One region of the Nonomuraea sp. N2-4H genome, then DNA from elsewhere that is predicted to be linked to it. Evidence: riboswitches for the same ligand, from Rfam matches in the RefSeq annotation. Region 1 holds a riboswitch; the other holds the start of a gene.

Region 1 (11,332 bases):
ATCAGGACCTCCGTGGACCATGGGACCGCGTTCGACATCGCGGGCAAGGGCCTCGCGGACCCCGGCAGCATGATCGAAGCCCTCCGCCAGGCCGCCGAACTCTCCCAGGCGCAGACGTCATGACGGCCCCATCACCACACCCCCGCCCGACGCTGGTCGGGGACGCCGCCGGGGGAGCGCAGAAGGGGCTGAACGGGCGGACCACGGGGGATCGAGCCGCCGGGGAGCAACCTGCGAAGGATCGTGCTGAGAGGACGCGGACCGCGACGGGCCAGAGCGCGGGGAGCAGCCTGCAAGGGCGCAAACGCCCATGGCGCGAAAACCTAAGACGCAGGGGGTCACGGCGCAGGGGCTCAGTGTGCAGGGGCCCAAGGATCAAGAGCCCAAGGGACAGGGGCCCAAGGATCAGGAGCCTCAAACACAGGGGGCCGAGATGCAGGGGCTCACAGCGCAAGGGCCCAAGGGGCGAGGGCCAGCGGCGCCGGAGCCCAAGGGGCAGAAGCCGGGAAGGCAGGTAGCGAAGGGGCCGGTGGCGAAGAGGCAGGAGGTGAAGGGACGAGGGCCGAAAGGACGGGGAGCGGACGCGCGGCGAGACGAGATCGTACGCCTGGCCACCGAAACCGGCCTGGCCAGCGTCGAGGAGCTGGCGGCCCGGCTGGGCGTCACGCAGTCCACCATCCGCCGCGACCTGGCCCACCTCAAGGCGGCCGGGCTCCTGGCCCGCACGTACGGCGGCGCGATGGCGGTGGTGACCCACCCGGAGGCGTCGCTGCGGCAGCGCATCGGGGAGGCGTTCGAGGCCAAGCGGGCCATCGCGAGCTGGGCGGCGGCGCAGGTCCGCCCGGGCGAGACGATCCTGCTCGACTCGGGCTCGACCACCGGGGCCCTGGCCCACGAGCTGCGCAACGCCGCCGACCTGACGGTGGCGACCACGGGCCTGACCGCACTGCAGGAGCTGGTGGGCGCGACCGGCGTGCACGTCGAATGCCTCGGCGGTACATTGCGGCACGTCAGCCAGGGCTTCGTGGGCCCGCTCGCGGAGGCGGCGCTGAGCCGGATGACGTTCGACCGGGCGTTCCTGGGCGCGGACGGGGTGACGGCCGAGGACGGCATCTGCGAGGCGAGCCTCCAGCAGACCCGGCTCAAGGAGCTGATGATGGCCCGCTCCCAGCACGTCTACGTCCTGGTCCACGCCGCGAAGCTGGGCCGCCGCCCGTTCCACGCCTGGGCCCGCATGCCGGACCGCTGGACGCTTGTCACGGACGCATCCGCCACGGACGACCTCCTGGAGCCGTTCGCGGCGCGAGGCGTGGAGACGGTGATCGCCATCTAGGTCGCTGGGCCTCCCAGGTGCCGGGCGAAGAAGCGGATCGAGCTGTCGATCTCGAACGGCGGGACGCGGAAGTGGCCGCCGGGGTTGGCGTGCAGGGTCTTCTCGGCGGAGCCGAGCGCGTCGTACAGGCGCATCACCGCGTCCCGCGGATTGCTCTCGTCGTCCCACTGCAGCAGGAACTCCACCGGAACCGTGATCTTCGCCGCGGTGCCGATGAGCCATTCGCTGCCGACGAGGCCGAGCACGGCCGCCGTGATCCGGGGCTCGGCCGCGACGAGGCGGATGCCCATCTCGCCGCCCTGTGAAAGCCCGTAGTAGCCGATGGGCCGGTCGTCGCCGACGGAGCCGAGCTGCTGGAGTGCGTCCAGGGTGGTCTGCCAGTCGGGGATCAGCTCGGCCGCCACGACCTCGTTGAGCTCGGGCCAGGCCGGGCCGAAGGGCTCGCCTGCGGCCTCGCGTTCCTGGATCTCCGCGACGAGCCGCCGGATCTCCGGGTGCTCGGGCCTGTCCCCGGTGCCGGGAGCGTCGATGGCGGCGACCGCGAAGCCGCAGGCGGTGACGTACGGGAAGGCCCGGGAGACGACCTCCCAGCCCTTTTTGTGCGAACCGCCGCCGTGCCCGATGAGGACCAGCGGCCGAGGACCGGATCCCTCGGCGGGCGTCCAGAGCACCCCGGGGACGTCTCCGATGGTGAAAAGCTGCTCGCGGATGCCGTCGGTGACGGTCTCCGAGGTGATCTGCATGAGGTGGATTACAGCGGAATGTCCGCCGGTAAGGCGAGCGATTTCGCTGCGCGGCCAGGTGGCCGGTGCGTGGTGTCCGCCGTAGACCGCCGCCGGGTGGCCGATTCCTCGTCGTACGTCCGGGCGGCCGGACGGCGGCACGCCGCAGACCGATCGCCCGCTGCTCGAGCGCCTGCACAGGACTGCCGGAGGAGACGGCCCAGAAGGCAGGCGGGCAAGTGCGGGCGGCCCAGAAGGCAAGCGGGCAAGTGCGGGCGGCCCAGAAGGCAAGCGGGCAAGTGCGGGCGGCCCAGAAGGCAAGCGGGCAAGTGCGGGCGGCCCAGAAAGCAGGCGGGGCAAGTGCGGGCGGCCCGGAAAGCAGGCAGGGCAGCGCGGGCGGCGCGCCGCGTCTGGACGGCAGGCATGGCCTTCGGCCGGTGCGGGTGAGAACGGCAGCGACTCGTGCGCGTCGTACGGTGGCATGGGCTCGGCGGCTCCACCCACCGGGCACCGCCCCTTACGACAGCGAAAAGCCCCAGGAACATCGCCTGGGGCCTCGGTGCGGGACGTGTGGACGATACTGGGATTGAACCAGTGACCTCTTCCGTGTCAGGGAAGCGCTCTCCCGCTGAGCTAATCGTCCATATTGAGTTGTCACTCAGAGCGGAAGACGGGATTCGAACCCGCGACCCTCACCTTGGCAAGGTGATGCTCTACCCCTGAGCCACTTCCGCGAGGCGTTGGTCTTTATTTTACCGGATCCCGAAGGCTCCGAAGACCGGCCGAGGTGGAGACGGGATTTGAACCCGTGTAGACGGCTTTGCAGGCCGCTGCCTCGCCTCTCGGCCACTCCACCAGGAGTCACGCTCCGAGCGGAAGACGGGATTCGAACCCGCGACCCTCACCTTGGCAAGGTGATGCTCTACCCCTGAGCCACTTCCGCGTGTCTGCTCCGGCGGCGATGCGCCGGGCTCACGGGAAAACCATATCGTCTCCACGGAGTGCCCGTGCGCATCGCGGGCCGTCGAAAACCGATTCGCGGCGATCGATCGCCGATTCGCGGCGGTGGATCGCCGCTTCGTGGCCGGCCGATCGCCCGTTCGTGACGGTGAGGCGCCGGCGTCAGGCCTTCGGATCCACCAGCCGTACGTCCGATGCCATCACGAACATCACCCGGTGCCCGAGCTGGATCTGGTGGTAGCGGGTCTTGCCGGTGGTGGTGACGTGCTTGGAAGGCCGGAAGGCGTTGGCGGAGTAGTGGGTGCCGGTGATCGTGTCGCCCACCGTGTACGTCTGCCCCGGCGGGATCTTGTACTTGAGCGGCGTCAGCGGCTGCGGCGACGCCTTGGTGTAGGCCGACCTCTCGGGGTAGGCGCGGCCGTACACCTTGACCGCCCCCGAGATGGGCGTGACGAGCGGGCCCTTGGCGGGGATCGCGGTCGGCTTGGCGGCCGGGTTGTGGAACCACGCCTTCTGCCCCAGGTACCAGATGGCCGTCCAGTCGCCCTTGCGTTCGGCGACGGCGTAGCGCTGGCCGGTGGAGGCGCGGGCGCTGTGGTCGTACACGCTGTACGTGCTCGGCTTGCCCGGATGCTTGCCGATGTCGTTCACCAGCGGCGCGCTGTGGCTGGGTGACTTGTGCAGCCAGACGGTGGAGGCGCCGTGCGACGGGCACGCCTTGTCGGGCTTGGTGGCCTCGCAGCCGGTGAAGCGCGGCCGGTTGCTGTCGTAGTCGGGCCTGATGATGATCGAGTTGCCGTTCTTGGCCGCCTTGAACGGCTTCTTCATCAGCTCGAAGTAGTGCGCCCAGTCCCAGTACGGGCCGGGGTCCTCGTGCATGCCCGCCACGGTCGCGGGCGTCGTCCCCGGCACGTTGTCGTGGCCGAGGATGTGGGCGCGGTCGAGCGGGATGCGGTATTTGGCGGCGAGGTAGCGCACCAGGCGGGCCGACGACCGGTACATCGCCTCGGTGTACCAGGTGCCGCCCTTGGCCAGGTAGCCCTCGTGCTCGATGCCGATGGAGCGGGTGTTGACGTCCCAGTTGCCGGCGTGCCAGGCGATGTCGTTGGTGGCGACGTGCTGGGCCACGTGCCCGTCGCGGGAGCGGATCGTGTAGTGCCAGCTCACGTACTTGGGGTTGCGGATGAGGGAGGGGATGCCCTGGTAGCCGCCCTCGGTGTCGTGGATGACGATGTAGTCGACCGAGCGCTTGCGCGACAGGCGGTCGTGGTTGCCGTAGTCGCGGTTCTTCTTCTTGCCGAAGCGCCTGTGCGCGGCGGGCATCCACTCGCAGTGCAGCGAGGCGGGGCATTCGGCCTTGCCGCCCGCCGTGTGCCCCTTGGGCGTGCCGGGCTCGTCCTCCTCGTCGAGCTCGGGGAGGTCATCGCCGGAGACGAAGTCGCCCGGGTCGGCGAGCTCGGGGAACGCGGCGGGGTCCCAGATGGTGTCGGGCTGCAGGTCGGGGATGGGGTCGAGCTCCACCACGTGCCCGTCGTCGGTACGCCGCCGCGCGCCCTCCCGCATCACCGCGAACACCTCGTCGGCGAACGCCCTGGCCGACTTCGGATCGCCGGCCCCGGCGTACTTGGCGACCGCGGCGTGCCAGTCGGCCGGGTCGGTGCTGGGGCGGTCCTGGTAGGAGGCGAGCAGGGCGGCGCCTGCGCGGATGTTGGCGGCCGGGTCGCGGCGCAGCAGTTCCTCGGGCAGCCCGGCGAGCTTGGCCGCCTCCGGCAGCGTGGTGGGCTGCCGGGCGGCGGCGGTGCGCATCGCCGCGTGGGTGATGGCGTCGACCTTGGGGGACATCGGCCTGCTCTCGTCGCCGCGCGGGTCGGCGTGCCCGTCGCCGAGGTGCTCATGACCGGCGGCGCCGGCAGGGAAGGCGTCCACCAGGTGCATCGGGCCGTAACCGCCGGCGGTGCTGGGCCGCCCGCCGTTGGCGTCCCACCGCGACTCCAGGTACGACACCGCGAGCAGCACGCTCTCCGGCACCCCGTACTCCCGGGCTGCGGCGGCGAAGTCCGCCTGGCGGCCCGTCGCCGCCGCGGCTACGGGTGCGGAGGTGGTGGCCGGCGAGGTCGTGAGGGGGAGGCCGGCCGGCACGGTGAGGACGCCGGCGACCAGGCCGGCGGCGAGCCAGAGCTGCATGTACATCTCCCCAGGAACGTCACGATATGACTACTCAGCGTAACCATTCCCAGAAAGGGATGTGTCAGACGGGTCGGTTGATACGCATGTGATCAGCCTGATCTCGCGGCGAACGTGGCATCTTGATCATGTGAGAGTGATCGGCCGACACCGCTCGGCGCATTTCCTGCCCGATATCGGGCAGGATGTTGGCGTGTCTCGTTCCAGAGCCGTATGGTCCTCGTCTGTGTCCACGGCACGGCATCCGTACGAAGATCTCATCGCGCACCTCACGCGGACGAGCCCGCTCGGCCCCGGCGAGGCCGCCCGCGTGATCGCCGACGTGCTGGCCTACTTCTCCGAGTCCACGGAGGAGTTCGTCAGGCGCCGGCACGGCGAGCTGAAGGCGCGCGGCCTGACCAACGACGAGATCTTCCCCCGGATCGCCTCGGAGTTACGGAGCCGCAGGGTCGCGGCTCCGGAGCTGTCCCTCAGGCAGCTCCGCAGGATCGTCTACGGATGAGAAGGAGACCTCGATGTGCGGAATCGTGGCCTATGTCGGCCCCAAGGACGCCGCGCCCATCTTGCTGGAGGGGCTGCAGCGGCTGGAATACCGGGGCTACGACTCGGCCGGAATCGTGGTGTCCAACAAGGGGCTGAAGGTACGCAAGGTCAAGGGCCGGGTCGCCGACCTGGCCAAGGTGGTGCCGGCGCGATTCAAGGGCGGCCTCGGCATCGGGCACACGCGGTGGGCCACCCACGGCGTGCCGAGTGACGTCAACGCGCACCCCCACCTGTCGGCCGACGAGCGCATCGCGGTCGTGCACAACGGCATCATCGAGAACGCCGCCGAGCTGCGCGCCAAGCTGGAGGCCGACGGCGTGGTGTTCGCGTCCGAGACCGACACCGAGGTGCTCGCCCACCTGATCGCCCACGCCGTCGACGAGAACGAGACGCTGGAGGAGGCCGTCAGGAAGACGCTCAAGAGCGTCGTCGGCACCTACGGCATCGCGGTGATCGACGCCGAGCGGCCCGGCGAGGTGGTCGTGGCCCGCAACGGCAGCCCGATCGTGCTGGGCATCGGCGAGAAGGAGATGTTCGCCGCCTCCGACGTGGCCGCGCTGGTCCGCTACACCCGCCAGGTCGTGCACCTGGAGGACGGCGAGCTGGCGGTGATCAAGGCCGACGGCTTCCACACCTTCTCCAGCGACGCCCGCGAGACGGCCAAGGAGCCGCTGACCGTCGACTGGGACGCGGGGCACTACGACACCGGCGGCTACGAGCACTACCTGCTCAAGGAGATCTCCGAACAGCCCGAGACCATCACCAGGACGATGAGCGGGCGGCTGGACGAGCGCTTCCACGTGGCCCACCTGGGCGGGCTCAACATGGACGCCCGCGAGACCCGCGGCTTCCGCCGCGTGAAGATCATCGGGTGCGGGTCGGCGTACTACTCGGGGCAGATCGGGGCGCAGCTCATCGAGGAGCTGGCACGCATCCCGTCCGACGCCGAGCCGGCCAGCGAGTTCCGCTACCGCAACCCCGTCGTGGACCCCGACACCCTCTACGTCGCGATCAGCCAGTCGGGCGAGACCTACGACACGCTGGCCGCCGTGCAGGAGCTCAAGCGCAAGGGCGGCCGGGTCATCGGCATCGTCAACGCCGTCGGCAGCGCCATCGCGCGCGAGGTGGACGGCGGCATCTACCTGCACGCGGGCCCCGAGGTCTCGGTGGCCTCGACCAAGGCGTTCACCTCGACCTGCCTGGCGTTCGCGCTGCTCGCGCTGCACCTCGGCCGGGTGCGCGACCTGTCGCCCGCCGACGGCCGGCGCATCGTCGAGGGCCTGCGCCGCCTGCCCGGCCAGATCGAGCAGATACTCGGGCAGAGCGACCACATCGCCGCGCTGGCCAAGAAGTACGCCCCGCACCCGAGCATGATGTTCGTCGGGCGCGTGCGCGGCTACCCGGTGGCGCGCGAGGGCGCGCAGAAGCTCAAGGAGATCTCGTACGTGCACGCCGAGGCGTATCCGGCGAGCGAGCTCAAGCACGGGCCGCTCGCGCTCATCGGCCCGGACATGCCGACGGTCGCGATCGTCCCAGACGACGAGCTGCTCGACAAGAACCTCACCACGCTCGGCGAGATCCGCGCCCGCGGCGGCCAGGTGCTCATGGTGGGCCACCGCGAGCCCGACCCCAAGCTGGCCGACGACGTCATCGTCATCCCGAAGAACGAGATCGAGCTGGACCCGATCCTGCTGACCATTCCGCTGCAGCTCTTCGCCTACTACGCCGCGGTGGCACTCGGCCGCGACGTCGACAAGCCACGTAATCTTGCCAAGAGCGTTACGGTGGAGTAGCTAATCCAAAATGGCCCAGCCTATCGTTAAATCGCCGCGGACGTCATAAATTCAAAGTGTGCGGCAGTTCGACCATCGCAGGCCCCATCCCGCACGCATGTATGACTACATGCTCGGCGGGAAGGACAACTTCGCGGTCGATCGCCAGGCCCTCGATCAGCTCGCCGAGCTGATCCCGGAGGCGGTCCCGCTGGCCCGCGCGAACCGGGCCTTCCTTCAGCGTGCCGTACGCTACGTCGCCCGCGCCGGGGTCGACCAGTTCCTCGACCTCGGCAGCGGGCTGCCCACGCAGGGCAGCGCGCACGAGGTGGCGCCGGAGGCCAAGGTGGTCTACGTCGACTGCGACCCCGTGGTGCGGGCGCACGCCGCGGTCCTGCTCAGGCGCTCGCCGGGCAGGGCCCGTTTCGTTCAGGCGAACCTGCTCGATCCCGGCGACGTGCTGGACAAGGCGGGGGAGTTCCTCGACTTCGACCGTCCCGTCGGGGTGCTGCTGGTGTCGATCCTGCACTTCATCCCCGACTCCGACGATCCGCAGGGGGCTGTGGCGGCGCTGCGCGAGCGGCTGGCGCCGGGCAGCCACCTGGTGATCTCCCACGCCACGACGGGCCGCGCCGACGATGACGAGCCGTCGTACACCCGCCCCGGCAGCGGGACCGATCGCTCGCCCGCGCGGATCAGGGAGTTCTTCGGCGACTTCCCGCTGGAGCCGCCCGGCCTGGTGCAGGCCACGGACTGGCGGCCGGACCGGCCCAAGCTGGTGGGGGACTGGTCGCTGCCGTCGTCCCTCATGGCCGGAGTTGCCCGTAAAGCCTAATAAGCCCAAAAATCAAGAAAAATCGTGAACTATAGCGATTTTGAATAACGACCGTGACCCCGGTGTATAGCCTGCCGTAATGGGTTAATAACCTGGAGTAATGGGGGTTTCGGGGGAGAAGCACATGCGCCGCCGGCGCTTTCTGGCCTGCGGCCTCGGCATGGCCGCCGCCGTCGCCGGCTGCGGGACCGAGCGGGCCGGGGGAGCCGTGCCGGTCGCCGGGTTCACGCTCAAGCCGGACGGACGGCGCTGGGAACGGGTCGGCCAGGCGTTCGCCGGGGCGGCGCAGGCCGTGGGCTACCAGCCGGGCGGCGGCTTCGACCTGGCACTGAGCGGCCTGCCCGCGGCGGCCGCCGCCGAACTCAACAACAGCCAGAGCATTCTCGAGACCGCCACCCCGCTCGCCAGGCTCAGCGGCGAGGCCCTGGTCGTGGTCGTCCCCGACGGCTCGCCGCTGAAGGACTTCGGCGACTTCGGCGCGCGGATGCTGGCCGACCCCGGGCGCACCCGGCTGGCCGGCGGCTCGCCGGGCGAGCCCGACCACCTGCTGTTCGGTCTCATCGCGCGGGCGCTCGGCGCCGACACCCGGCAGGTCGACTACACCGGCTACCCCAGCGGTGGCGAGGTCATGGCCGCGCTGCTGTCCGGCAGGGCCGTGGCCGCCGCGGGTCCGCTGTCCACCTGGCGGGCCGGGATCGAGCGCAGGCGGATCAGGCCGCTTGCGGTCTCGTCGGCCACCCGTCTGCCCGAGCTGGACGCGCCGACCCTGCTGGAGTGCGGCGTGCGGGTCGACTTCTCCGACTGGGTGGGCGCGTTCGGCCCGGAAGGCATGGCGGAGGAGGGCCGCGAGGCCGCCGTGCACATGTGCGACGAGGTGCTCGGCTCCTCCGCGTGGGAGGCCGCCTGCCGGGCCGCGGGCTGGCTGCCGATCCCGCTGGCCGGCGACGACTTCGCCCGCTGGCTGCACACCGAGCTGGCCCGCACCCGCGCCGTGCTGCGGGACCTCGGCATGGTCGACACGACCAAAGCCACAACATGCTGGGGTAGTTGCGGGAACGGCCACTAGATGTAGGATCTCGCTCGTCGCTGGTTCGCCTCATCGGAGGCGGAGCAAAAGGGAACCCGGTGAGATTCCGGGGCTGCCCCGCAGCGGTGAGCGGGAACGACCGCCGTCATCAGCACTGGAGAGATCCGGGAAGCGACGGCCAGTAGGTGCTCCACGGAGCTGGAGCGTGCCCGCGAGCCCGAAGACCTGCCAGCGATGCGCCGGGCCGTGCGCCCGTGCGCGCAGTGTTCATGGCCTCGAGGGCGGGCCGGGCACACGCGGGATCGGCGCGCCGCGCCGCGCTCCGCCGTGCTCTCGCCTGCCTTTCGAGGGGAGGCTCGCGAGGGGAGAGAGCACGTGACCCAGATCGTTGAGGTTGACCGCCGGCTGGCCATCGAGGAGGCCGCCGCCCGGGTGATCGCCGATCCGGCCAACTCCCGGGTCGCCGCCGGGCTGCTGGCCGAGGAGATCGCCGACGAGGCGGCCGGGCAGGGCGTGCGGACGTTCTCCGAATCCATCGCCGCCACGCACGCGGCCGGGCTGATCCAGGACCGCCTCGCCGAGTTCGTCGCCGCGCACGCGGCCGAGCTGGACGCGCTGGTCTCGGACGCGGCGGACGCCCGTTTCGAGTACTTCGGGCTCCGTACGGTCTACGACCGCTACCTGCTGCGCCACCCCGAGACGCGGGCGGTGCTCGAGCGGCCCCAGCACTTCTTCATGCGCGTGGCCTGCGGGCTCTCCGGCACCGTCGCGGAGGCGGCCGAGCTGTACGCGCTGATGTCCACGCTGTCCTACCTGCCCAGCTCGCCCACGCTGTTCAACTCCGGCGCGCGCCGCCCGCAGCTGTCGTCGTGCTTCCTGCTCGACTCGCCGCGCGACGAGCTGGAGGCCATCTACGAGCGGTACGGCCAGGTGGCCAGGCTGTCGAAGTACGCGGGCGGCATCGGCATCTCGTGGACCCGGGTGCGCTCGCGCGGCTCGCTGATCAGGGGCACCAACGGTCACTCCAACGGCATCGTGCCGTGGCTGCGCACGCTCGACGCCTCGGTGGCGGCGGTCAACCAGGGTGGCCGGCGCAAGGGCGCGGCCTGCGTCTATCTGGAGACCTGGCACGCCGACATCGAGGAGTTCCTGGAGCTGCGCGACAACACCGGCGAGGACGCCCGCCGCACCCACAACCTCAACCTCGCCAACTGGGTGCCCGACGAGTTCATGCGCCGGGTCGAGGCCGACGAGATGTGGTCGCTGTTCGACCCGAAGGAGGTGCCGGATCTCACCGACCTGTACGGGGAGGAGTTCGACGCGAGATATCGCGCTTACGAGGCCGCCGGGCGATATGTCCGGCAGATTCCCGCTCGCACCCTGTACGGCCGCATGATGCGCACCCTCGCCCAGACCGGCAACGGCTGGATGACGTTCAAGGACGCCGCCAACCGCACCTCCAACCAGACGGCCCGCCCGGAGAACGTCATCCACCTGTCCAACCTGTGCACCGAGATCCTGGAGGTCACCAGCGACGCCGAGACGGCGGTGTGCAACCTCGGCTCGGTCAACCTGGCCGCCCACCTGAACGGCGGTGACATGGACTGGCAGCGGCTGCGCCGCACCGTGCGCACCGCCGTACGCGTCCTCGACCGCACCATCGACCTCGGCTTCTACCCGACGCCGCAGGCCGAGGCGGCCAACAAGCGGTGGCGGCCGATCGGGCTCGGCGTGATGGGCCTCGCCGACGTGTTCTTCACGCTGCGGCTGCCGTTCGACTCGCCGCAGGCTCTCGAGCTGTCCACCAGGATCGCCGAGGAGATCGCGCTGGCCGCGTACGACACCTCGGCCGACCTCGCGGCCGAGCGCGGCCGGCACCCCTCGTACGACGAGACCAGGGCGGCCGGGGGAGTGCTGCACCCCGACCACTACGGCGCGGCCACCGGCCCGCGCTGG
Region 2 (11,332 bases), 3.6 Mb from region 1:
GGCGGGGTCGTCGAGCGGTGGGCCGGCCGCCAGGGGCTGTGGCGGTTCTGTCACTACTTCGGGAGTACGGCGGCGCCACAGCAGATACGCCCCGCCGCCGGCGGCCAGGAAAAGTATCCCGGCGGCCAGGATGAGCGGCCACAGGGGCGTTGAGCGCTCGTCCTGCCGCGCCGCTGCCTGCCTGGTGCCCTGGTCCTCGGGGCCGCCCCGCTTGGCCAGCGAGTCCTTCAGCAGCTCGGCGGCCACCACGTTGCCCGGATAGAGCTCGAGGACGCGCTGGAAGCCGGGCGCGGCCTCGGTGTAGTACTGCGTGTGGTAGCGGGTGAGCGCGGCCTCGAAGGCCGTGTCGATGGCGCCTCTGCGCGGCACGACCTTGGCCTCGCCCAGGAGGCCGGTGACCTCTCTGATGCCGATCATCCGGCCGTCCTTGCCGCCTCCGACCAGCAGGCCGATGACGTGGCCGTCCTTGTCGCCGATCACGGGCGCGCCGATCATCCCCTTGTCGGCCAGGCCGCCGAGCTTGACCGGCTCGTCCACCTTGTTCTCGGGGTCGGCGAACGGGCGCCCGCCGTCGCCCCCTGAGCCGCCCTTGCCGAGGTGGGCGATCTCGACGGTGTGCTTGACCTTGGCCCCGGGGCGGCCCGTGAAGCCGGCCACGCTGACGGGCGCGCCGACCTGGTCGGGCACCTTGTCGGCGAGCGGCGCGGTCGGCATGCCGACGCCGCCGGACATGGGGGTCACCGGCACCAGCACGGCCGGCGAGTCGGGTTTCGGACCGGCCTTGATGCACGTGACCTTGAAGCCGTCAGTGCTGGCCGGCGAGACGTTGGGGTAGGCGGTGATCTCGGTGGTGACGTCGATGATGCAGGTGGCGGTGTCGCTCTCGGGTTTGTAGCACTGCTGGAGGTGGCGGTCGAGGATGGGGTTCTTGAGGCGGTGCTTCTTGTCGTCGGCGGGGATCTTGACCTTGTGGTGCTCGGCGAAGATCTTGTTGGCGGCGTAGACGGCGACGTCGTCGGGATTGATGGCGAGCCGCCGCAGGGCGACGATCGTGCCGTCGGGGCTGATCACGGTGCCCGTTCCCTCGGCGAAGGGGAAGTCGTAGGAGCGCTCCACATGTCTGAGCTCTCCGACGTGGTCGAGCAGGGTGATCTCCACGTGGGAGACGGCCTCGAGCCGTACGACGGCCGGGGTCACCAGGTCGGTGATCCCGCTGGGGTGCTCGTGCGCCGAGGCCGGTAAGCCGATGAGCACCATGGCCACCGCGATGCCACCGGCAAGGGCTCTGCAGCGCGCCATCTCTCCGCTCCAAACGCACGACTAGGACCAGCGTCCCAAGCAGGTGCCGTAAGTCAATAGACCACGATGCAGACAAGCACTTGCTCGGGAAACATCACGTTCGCGGTCGCCCGCCCAGTATCGGGAAACACGGCCCCGTGCACACGCCGCTTACCCCGAAGATCTCACCCGGATTGATGGGAGCGCCACGCTTCGGCGCCGCGTAACACGGCGGTGTGGACGGCGCGGGCCACGCGGGCGCCCCAGTCCGAGCGGGGGCCGCCGAAAACCTCCTGCGGCCCCTCGACCGGTACGGCGACGCAGACGGCGTCGGAGGCGGTGCCGGTGCCTTCGAAGCCCGCCTCCAGCATGGCCTGGGTCTTGGCCTCGGTGACCGTCATCACGGTGTTGACCAGCGCCGCGTCCGTCATGGCGACGGGCAGTTCGACCACGATGTTGATGGTGCCGACGCGGATGGGGGCGAGCTCGGGGTCCTGGTGGCCCTCGGGGGCGGCGGCCCAGGTGGGGACGCGCAGCCCGACGGTGGCCCACGCCTCCACGCCGCCGTCGGTGGCGCGGACGTACCGGTCGACGGAGGCCGCGGTCATCATGCCGACCCCGGCCCCGTGCGAAGGCCCGAGCGAGATGAGGTGATCGACCGGGTCCATCCGCGCGTACCCGGCCACGACCTGGGCGTTCAGCACCCACTCGCGCTCGCCGATGCCGCCGCCGAGCAGCGCGGAGGAGATCATCCGCCAGCCTGGCCCGAACTCCCACAGCAGCGAGCCGAGCCTGGCGCCGTCCTCGACGCGGTAGGTGAGCTTCATGGGCCTCCCCTGACCAGGTGCACGACGGGCCGCCCGTCGGGGCCCGGCTCGATCTTCACATGCGCGTCGAAGTGCCGCCCGACCAGCTCCTCGGTCAGCACGGCGGCGGGCTCGCCGGTGGCGGCGGCACGGCCGCCGGCCAGCAGCATGAGGGAGTCGGCGTAGAGGCCGGCGACGGTGAGGTCGTGCAGGGTGGTCACGACGGTGAGCCCGTCGGCGCGGCGCAGGCGGTCGATCAGCTCCAGCACCTGCTGCTGGTGACCGAGGTCGAGCGCGGTGGTGGGCTCGTCGAGCAGCAGCACCGGCGCCTCCTGCGCGAGCGCCCTGGCCAGCACGGCGCGCTGCCGCTCGCCGCCGGACAGCTCGCCGACCGGCCGCATGGCGAGCTCCGTCAGGTCGAGCCGTTCCAGGACGGACTCGGCGACGGCCCGGTCCCGCGCGCTCTCCCTCCCCAGATAGGGGATGTACGGCGTGCGCCCGAGCAGCGCGTAGTCGAAGACCGTCATGTCGGGCGGCAGGGCCGGGGTCTGGGGGGCGTACGCGACGAGCCTGGCCCGCTCGCGCGGCTTGAGCGCGGCGGCCGGCCGGCCGTCCAGCTCGACCCGGCCCTGGTGCGCGACGAGCCCCATGACGCTCTTGAGCAGGGTGGACTTGCCGGCCCCGTTGGGCCCGATGACGGCGGTCCACTCGCCGCGCCGCACGTCCAGGCTCACCTGGGAGAGCACCTCGCGCTCGCCGAGCCGTACGGTGAGATCGCGCGCCCTGATCACGTGACCACCCGCCTGGTCATGCGCAGGACGGCGACGAAGAACGGCGCGCCCACGAACATGGTGACCACGCCGATCGGCAGCTCGGCCGGGGCGAGCACGGTGCGGGCGACCAGGTCGGCGAGCACCAGGAACGCCGCACCGCCGATGAGCGACAGCGGCAGCACGATCCGGTACGAGCCGCCGGCCAGCCGCCGCACCACGTGCGGGACGACGATGCCGACGAACCCGATGAGCCCGCTGACCGCGACGGCCGCCGCGGTGGCCAGGGAGGCGGCGAGCAGCACGACGAACCGCACCCGCCCGGCCCGCACGCCGAGCCCGGCGGCCTCCTCGTCGCCGACGGACAGCACGTCGAGCATGCGCCCGTGCAGCAGGAGCAGCACGGCGGAGACGGCGGCGTACGGCAGCACGAGCAGGAGCTGATCCCACCCGCCGCCGAGGTCGCCGAGTATCCACGCGTAGATGCGCTGCAGCTTCTCCACCTCGAGCTGCTGCAGTACGGTCTGGATCGCGGTGAGGAACGAGGTGACCGCGACGCCCGCCAGCACGAGCGTGGCCGTGCCGCCGCTGCGCCCCGCCGTGTTGCCCAGCGTGTACGCGAGGAACACGCCACCCACCGCGCCCGCGAAGGCGGCCACGGGCACGCTGGCGGACGGCAGCAGCACGATCGCCGCCGTCGCCGCGAGCCCGGCCCCCGCCGCCGCGCCCAGCAGGTACGGGTCGGCGAGCGGATTGCGGAAGACGCCCTGGTACCCGGCTCCCGCGATGGCGAGCAGCCCGCCGACCACGGCCGCGACCAGCACCCTGGGCAGCCGCAGCTCGAACAGCAGCCCCTGCTCGACCGGCGCGAGGCCGGAGTCGACGTGGGTGAACGGCAGCCAGTCCGCGACCTGGAGCACCACCTGCCAGGGCGAGATGTCGGCGGCGCCGTCGAGCATGCCGGCGATCATGCAGGCGGCCAGCAGGACCAGGGCGCCGGCGAGCCACAGCGGCCGGGCCCGTGCGGGGCGGGCCTGAGTCGCCACGTCAGCTCGCGCCGTCGGTCTTCGCCCGCGCCGCGTCGGCCACGGCCGCGCCGATGCTCTTGGCCAGGTCGGCGACGCGCGGCCCCCAGCGGGACGCGATGTCGTCGTCCAGCTCGATCACCCGGTCGTTCTTGACGGCGGACAGGTTCTTCCAGCCGGGCCGGGCGGCCAGCGCCTCCTTGTTCTGCTGGCAGCACTTGACGTCGGCGAGGAAGATCAGGTCGGGGTCGGCCTGGGCGACGAACTCGGCCGACAGCTTGGGGTATCCGCCGGCCGCGTCGGGGGCCTTGTCGGCGATGTTGGTCAGGCCGAACATGCCGTAGATCTGGCCGATGAACGTCTTGGACGTCACGGCGTACGGCGTCTGGTCGAGCTCGTGGTAGTAGGTGAGCTCGGCGTCCTTGGGCGCCTTGGACACCACGTCGTCGATGGCGCTCTTCATGTCCGCGACGACCTTGTCGGCCTCGGCCTGGTGCCCGGTGGCCGCGCCCAGCTCGGAGATCTCCTCGTACGCCTCGTCCAGGTTCGTGGCGGCGGGCTGGTGGAGCACGGGCACGTTGACCTTGCCCAGCTCGGAGACGATGTCGTCGATGTCGTCCGATACCACGACGAGGTCGGGCTTCTGGGCGACGATGGCCTCGACGTTCGGTTTGAAACCGGACAGCTCCGTCGTGGGGGCCTCCGGCGGGTAGTTGGAGCGGTCGTCCACGGCGACGACCTGCGAGCCGGCGCCGATGGCGTACAGGGTCTCGGTGTGGGTGGCCGAGAGCGAGACGATGCGCTCGGGCCGCTTGGGGATGGTGACCTTGCCGTTGGCGGCCTCGACGGTGACGGGGAAGCCGCCGGCGGCGGGAGCGGTGGAGGAAGCGGCGGACGAGGGGGCGGCAGGGCCGGCTGTGGTGCCGGTCTGGCCGCAACCGGCCAGAGCGAGCGTTCCCAGCAGCGCGCCCGCGAGAACCGTGCGTACGGGCCTCACGAGAAGTCCTTTCACACTGTTGGAACCGAGAGACCCGCTTGTAGTGACGGATCACCCTTTTCCACGAGGGTTGATGTGCGTCGGCGCAGAGGCAGGCGACCTGGCTATGACAGTTGCGGGACAGCGCCGGAATCTCACCGGACTTCGCTGCGCACTGCGCGTCGGGCAAACGGTATCAATTCCCCGTCCGCCGGAGGAGTCAAGGGGTCAGTTGGGCCTCCGCCTCGGCGATGATCTTCTGGATGCGCAGCCCGTGCGCGGCGTCGAGCGGGTGGCCGCCGCCCTTGCGGACGGTCGCGGCGAACTCCTCGGCGACCGTGGCCAGGTAGTCGTCGTCCTTGTCATGCGGCGGCAGGGCGGCGCTGCCGTTGCGGCCGTACACGGCGATGCTGGACGGCGGCGTCTCGCCGCCCGCGGCCATGCTCAGCGACGCCTCGCTGACGGCGCCGCCCTCGTGTTCGAGCAGCAGGCCGACCCAGCGCAGCGGGTGGCCGTGCGCGCGCACACCCGTGACGGGGCCGAGCGCGGCGTCCAGCAGGTCGATCACGTGCGGTCCCACGTCGAGCAGGGCGCCGCGTTCGAGCCGCCAGGGCGTCGCGAACGGGTGGTCGCCGAGCAGCGCGCCGGAGATGTTGGCGGCGTGACCGCCGAACGGCTCGACCTCGGCGCAGCGGGCCAGGAAACCGCGGGCGGCGGCGGTGTAGCGCATGGAGAAGACCATCTGGGAGGCGACGCCCGCCTCGGCCACCGCGTCCGCCACGCGCCGAGCCGACTCCAGGGAGTCGCCGAGCGGCTTCTCCAGCAGCAGCGCCTTGCCGGCGCGGGCGGCGCGGACGGCGTACTCGGCCTGGACGGCGGGCGGCACGCAGAACGCGACCGCCTCGCAGTGCTCGAACAGCTCCTCGACGCGGGCGAACACCGGCGCGCCCAGCTCGGCGGCGGCCTCGGGACGGCGGGCCCAGACGCCGGCCAGCCTCGTGTGCGGGCTCTTGGCCAGCATGGGCGCGTGCGCCATCCGCGCCCAGGGCCCCGCGCCGATCAGTCCGACCGCCACCGGTTCCATGCACGTCCTCCTTCGCAAGTCATCTGATCTTTCACCTTAGATGACATATCGCCAAAGATCGCCCGCACCTCCACGAACGCACATCAGCCGCCCTGCTGCGTGGGCGGTCGGCGGACGCGGGCGTGCCGGCTCCTCCCGCTCCGCGCGAGCGACCCGCGGGCGGCGGTGCCGATCACCGACCGGCGCGCCGCGAGAAAGAGGCGGGCGGGCACCTGGCGGTGGGGCGCGATCGGGCGTGCCGGATGATGGGAGCCATGAACGAGATGCTGCTGCTTCGGCATGGAGAGACCGAGTGGAGTAAGGCGGGCAGGCACACGGGCCGTACGGACCTGCCCTTGACGGAGCACGGCGAGGAGCAGGCCAGAGCCTTGGCGCCGCTGATCAAGGAGCCTTTCGACCTGGTGCTCGTCTCCCCGCGCAGCGGGCGAGGCGAACGGCGGAGCTGGCCGGTTTGACCGAGTATGAGGTGGATCCCGACCTGTGGGAGTGGGACTACGGCGGCTATGAGGGCATCACCACGGCGACGATCCGTGAGACGCGGCCCGGTTGGTACTTGTGGCGTGACGGCGTGATCCCCGGCGATGCCGAGCATCCGGGCGAGAGCGCCTCGGAGGTGGCGGTCCGGGCCGACCGGGTGATCGCGCGGGCCCGTGCTGTGCAGGGCCGGGTGGCGTTGGTGGCGCACGGGCACTTCCTGCGGGTGCTGGCCGCCCGCTGGCTGGGTTTGGCTCCCGAGGACGGCCGGTTGCTCAGGCTCGACACCGGTACGTACTCGCGCCTCGGGTACGAGCACGATGAGCCGGTGCTGCTGGCCTGGAACGCCCCCGTCACCTGACCGATCCCGGGCCGGTGGTCGCGCCGCACCGACTCGGACGAAAAGGCTCAGCCGGCCCGGACGCGTAGGGCCGTCCGGGCAGCGCGCGGCTCGGCCGGGGGAGCTCAGCCGACGCGGGCCCGCAGGGCGGACTCGTGCAACGCCCGGCCGGCCAGCCAGCCGCGCAGCGAGCCGAGGGCCGGGTCGTACGACAGCGGCTCCTCCCACAACGCCACGAACACGCGCTGCGTGATCTCCTCCGCCTGCGCCTGGCTGCCGGTGACCTTGACGGCGACGCCGTAGACGTACGGGCCGTGCCGGTCGTAGGCGTCGGCCAGCGCGTCGAGGTCGCCGGCGGCCAATCGTGCACGCACATCCATGTCGCTCATCAGTCGCACCCCAGCGTCGCGGCGGCGGCGATCAGGTCACGGGCGAGCACGGGGTCGCCCTCGGCGGCGTACGGGAAGGCGCCGGGTGGCCACCGGTTGCCCAGCAGGCGGCAGAAGTCGGCGGCGTCCGCCGAGATGAGCACGGCCACGTGGTCGGAGGCGGGCGAGAGCGGGATGGTCCAGGTGCCGCCGCCGGGGCCGGTGAGCACGATGGTGGCCGAGACGTCGCGGCGCGGCCCGCGCAGCGCGCGCGGCAGCAGCGCCAGGCCGAACTCGGCGATCATGTGCACGTGCTCGGGTCTCGGCTCGGCCTTGGCGCGGCCGGTGGCCGCCCTGATGTCGTCGGTGTGCGTCCAGGTCTCGAACGTGCGCTGGATCATGGCCTGGCGCAGCGGCGCGCGGGCCGGTCGCGCTCCGGCGAGCGCCACCTCCACGCCGAGCAGCACCTCGCTGCCCGCCGCCACCCGCGACAGCAGCAGGCCCGCCTGCTCCCGCCAGCGCCGGTGCTCGGGCACGGCGACGCCTTGCCCGGCGCCGGTCCCGGCGGAAAGGTCCGGACCGGTGCCGGTACCGGCCCGAGCGCCGGAAACGGTGCCGTTCCCAGCGCGAGCATCCGGACCGGTGCGAGTACCGGCCGGAGCGCCTGGAGCGGTGCCGTTGCCGCCGGAAACACCGGCCGAAACGCGGGTCACCGTGGCCGGGACGCCCATGAAGCGGGCCACGGTCGCGTCGTTGGCCGTCAGGTGCTCGACCAAGCTCCTGACGGTGCCGTGCTTGGGCACCGGCGCCGCCCACTGGACGGGGCTCAGCTCGGCGAGCACGTCGTCCATGCCCGCGACCAGTTCGGCGTACGGGACGGCGACGGTGGCCACGCCCACGGCGGCCGGGTTGCGGCGGCGGCGCGCCGCGGACAGCACGGCCTCGCGCAGCCTGGGCGGCGGCTCGGCGAGCGGCTCGAGTGGCGCTCCGCCAGGCGGCTCGGCGACGGTCTCCGGATGATCGAGCAGCGCGATCGCCGCGCCGCAGTCGATGCACGAGGCGACGTGCTCGTTCGGGCTCTGCCCGTCGAAGAGGTAGGAGTCCGCCATTGGCCACCTCCGCAGCCGACGCTGTCCCGGCCCGTTTCCGGGCGCGCCGGACGGCGGCCGGAGAACGGTGCCAGCAGCGTCTCACGCCAGGGGCTTTCCAGATAGACGCGAACGCGTTTTATCCGCAGTTGTCCCTGGCGTGACGACTCCCGCCCCCGCGGCCATCGGGGACACGGCAGGTTCCCGTGCTCGCGGGCCGTCTCGGACGCGGCGTGCTCCCGTCGCCGCGGCCGTCATGAAGACGGCGGCTCGCGTAAGAGGCCGTCCCGGGCACGGCGGGCCCTGCGGCCGGACACGCGCCCGGCCTCGGTCAGGCCAGCGCCTGGGCGGGCTGCGGCCCGCGTCCGGTCAGCCATTCGAGCACCTTGCGGTGGCCGGTGGCGGCGTCCTCGAAGTGGCCCCAGTGCCAGTAGCGGGGCTGGTCCCGGATGCCCGTCACCCAGGTGCGGTAGGAGACGGTGACCGGTTCCTTCCCGCTGGCCCCGCCGGTCGCGGGCGCGACACCGTATGTGCGGATCACGACCTTGCCGCCCGGCGCGAACAGCACGTCGTCGGCGATCGGATACAGGGTCATCTGGTCGAGCATGACCCTGATACTCGCCGCACGACGAGGCCGGGCGGTTACACCTCCGGCGCGCCGCCGTTAAGCAGGCGCGCCGGAGGTTAACACGTTGTTACACGAGCAGGCCGTCGAACTCTCCGTCCTTCACACCGAGCACCAGGGCCCGGATCTCGTCACGGGTATAGATGAGGGCAGGCCCGTCGGGGAAGCGCGAGTTGCGCACCGCGATGCCCCCGTCGGGGAGCTCCGCGAGTTCGACGCAGTTGCCCTGGGAGTTGCTGTAGCGGCTCTTGCGCCAGGCGACCTCCGTCAGGTCCGCCGCCGGCATGCCGTTGTAGGTCTGGTTCATCTACATCTTTCTGAGAAGACCGCCGATGAGCTCGACGGTGCCTCCTGGCGTGGTGCTCTCCACGCACAACTGCTCCATGGCCGTGAGGTACGGATCGATGTCCTCACGTTTGTCCAGGTACAGGGCACCCCAGAGCTGCTCGACGTAGACCACGTCCGACAAATCGGACTCGGGAAACCGCAAGATGCTGAACGCGCCTCCCTCAGCGGCGTGCTTGCCGAACTTGAAAGGCATCACCTGGATGGTGATGTTGGGAAGGGCGGCGACCTCCAGCAAATGCTCGAGCTGCTCGATCATGACCTCCCGCCCGCCGATGGTCCGCTTGAGCGCCGCCTCGTCGATGACGGCCCACAGCTTGGGCCCGTCCTTCCGGGTGAAGCGCTCCTGGCGCTGCATGCGCAGGTGCACGCGCCGTTCGATGTCCTCGGGAGTCGCATCGGGGTTGCCGAGCTGGTAGACCGAGCGCGCATATGCGGCCGTCTGCAGCAGGCCGGGCACGAACTGCACCTCGTAGGTCCTGATCACGCTCGCGGCCTCTTCCAGGCCGATGTACGTGGTGAACCAGTGCGGCAGCACGGCCGAGTACTTGTGCCACCACCCGGGGGTGTTGGCCTCGCGCACCATCTCCAGCAGGGCACGGCGTTCGGCATCGTCGACGACGCCGTACAGGGTGAGGAGGTCTTCCACGTCACGTGTCTTGAAACCCACGCGCCCGAGCTCCATGCGGCTGATCTTGGACTCGGATGCCCGGATGTGAAATCCGGCCTGTGCCCGGTCGAGCCCGCAGCGCTCGCGGAGACGCCTGAGGCTCGCCCCCAGCATGATGCGCCGAACGGTCGAACCGGTCCCTGGCGGATCAATGGACACGTGCTTGCTCCTTGGTCGTTTCCTTGCCACCAAGTGTGTCACTTCACGGCCGAAAGATCATGGCCGCGGACAAGATCCCCTTTCCCGCAAATTGACCTTTTGAAGAGAACCGTAGCGTGTGCACGCTCACTCTGCACGTGCATTCGCTCTTGCACCTGCACGAGAGTTTGACGCAGAATGATCACGTGCAATCCACCCCGGCGCACGGCCAGTGGACCACGTTCGATTGGTGGCCCCCGATCGGCTGGTGGCCCGAGGCGGCTCGCGACCTTCTGGTCCCGGGCCCGTCGGCCAGCGCCACGTTCGTCCTTCCGCCCACGGCGTCCTCCGTACACTCCGCTCGCAGCTTCAGCTCCGGCACGCTGGCCGGCTGGGGTCTCGATGACATGGCCGAGAACATGGAGCTGGTGGTCTCCGAGCTCGCCACCAACGCGCTGCGCCACGGCCTGTGCCTCGACGACCCCGACAGCGCGCGGCGCTCGGTGCAGTTCTCCCTGGTACGCCGCGGTCATCTCGTGACCAGCGCCTTCACCGATCCAGGCTCATCGGTGCCGGTGCTGCGATACCCTGGCCCCCTTGACACCGGCGGCCTCGGACTCCACATCGTCGAATCGCTCAGCCTCCGCTGGGGCTGGTCCGCACTCGCGCCCCGCGGAAAGATCGTCTGGGCAGTCCTCTCCTGACCGGGGGTGATCTGCATTACCGTGGATGGTCATGGCTCACGGTGAGTCCCGCGCGCGACCCCATGAGAGTGCTGACAGATGGAAGATCACCTGCTCGGCTGGCTACGAACACTAGACGAGGACAGGCTTGGGCGCATCCTGGCCAACAGGCCCGACGCCATCGCCGCGCCCTGGCCCCGCCGTCTCGACACACTCGCCCAGCGGCTCGGCAACGGTTTCGCCGTGATGGAGACCCTGCGCCGGCTGCCACTCCCCTGCCTGCAGCTCGCCGAGGCCGCACTGGCCATGAGCCGCCCCACCGCCGACTCCCTCGCCCGCTTCCTCGACAGCGACCTCGACCACGTCACCTCCTGGCTCGACCACCTCTACGACCACGCCCTCGCCTGGCCCGGCGACGACGGCGTCATCCACTTCGCCGAAGGCGTCGCCCGCCACTGGTCGGCCCCGCTCAGCCTGGGCGAGCCGCTTGAGCACTACCTCAACTCCTGGTCCATCAGCAACGACGCGCTGCACGCGCTCGCCCGCTCGCTCGGCCTGCCCGTCCAGGGCAACAAGCGCCGTACGATCACCCGCGTCATCGAGGCGCTGAGCGACGCCGGCCGCCTGCGCGCGCTCCTCGGCTCCGCCCCCCAGGGCACCGC

Evidence for each region. A riboswitch is a leader RNA that binds a small molecule or an ion and turns the genes downstream of it on or off. The one in region 1 is predicted to bind cobalamin.
Region 2: linked by a shared signal. The riboswitch ahead of WBK31_RS23450 (ABC transporter substrate-binding protein) and the one ahead of WBK31_RS06905 (ribonucleoside-diphosphate reductase subunit alpha) in region 1 are both predicted to bind cobalamin.

The regions. Positions count from the first base shown of each region.
Region 1 covers NZ_CP147987.1:1,506,121-1,517,452, forward strand. Annotated here, with positions in the region: gene pdxA (4-hydroxythreonine-4-phosphate dehydrogenase PdxA) at 1-123, shown strand, start outside; gene WBK31_RS06850 (DeoR/GlpR family DNA-binding transcription regulator) at 530-1,333, shown strand; gene WBK31_RS06855 (alpha/beta fold hydrolase) at 1,330-2,076, opposite strand; tRNA gene WBK31_RS06860 (tRNA-Val) at 2,627-2,698, opposite strand; tRNA gene WBK31_RS06865 (tRNA-Gly) at 2,718-2,789, opposite strand; tRNA gene WBK31_RS06870 (tRNA-Cys) at 2,841-2,911, opposite strand; tRNA gene WBK31_RS06875 (tRNA-Gly) at 2,927-2,998, opposite strand; gene WBK31_RS06880 (N-acetylmuramoyl-L-alanine amidase) at 3,178-5,199, opposite strand; gene WBK31_RS06885 (hypothetical protein) at 5,426-5,701, shown strand; gene glmS (glutamine--fructose-6-phosphate transaminase (isomerizing)) at 5,715-7,535, shown strand; gene WBK31_RS06895 (SAM-dependent methyltransferase) at 7,594-8,349, shown strand; gene WBK31_RS06900 (tripartite tricarboxylate transporter substrate-binding protein) at 8,450-9,415, shown strand; cobalamin riboswitch at 9,420-9,624, shown strand; gene WBK31_RS06905 (ribonucleoside-diphosphate reductase subunit alpha) at 9,752-11,332, shown strand, end outside.
Region 2 covers NZ_CP147987.1:5,090,297-5,101,628, forward strand. Annotated here, with positions in the region: gene WBK31_RS23430 (hypothetical protein) at 1-1,299, opposite strand, end outside; gene WBK31_RS23435 (adenosylcobinamide amidohydrolase) at 1,464-2,105, opposite strand; gene WBK31_RS23440 (ABC transporter ATP-binding protein) at 2,102-2,875, opposite strand; gene WBK31_RS23445 (iron ABC transporter permease) at 2,872-3,900, opposite strand; gene WBK31_RS23450 (ABC transporter substrate-binding protein) at 3,902-4,876, opposite strand; adenosylcobalamin-variant (AdoCbl-variant) riboswitch at 4,914-5,034, opposite strand; gene WBK31_RS23455 (Gfo/Idh/MocA family oxidoreductase) at 5,076-5,939, opposite strand; partial or broken gene WBK31_RS23460 (histidine phosphatase family protein) at 6,194-6,774, shown strand; gene WBK31_RS23465 (sigma factor) at 6,879-7,142, opposite strand; gene WBK31_RS23470 (hypothetical protein) at 7,142-8,230, opposite strand; gene WBK31_RS23475 (hypothetical protein) at 8,541-8,816, opposite strand; gene WBK31_RS23480 (DUF397 domain-containing protein) at 8,905-9,141, opposite strand; gene WBK31_RS23485 (helix-turn-helix transcriptional regulator) at 9,142-9,963, opposite strand; gene WBK31_RS23490 (ATP-binding protein) at 10,194-10,691, shown strand; gene WBK31_RS23495 (helicase-associated domain-containing protein) at 10,770-11,332, shown strand, end outside.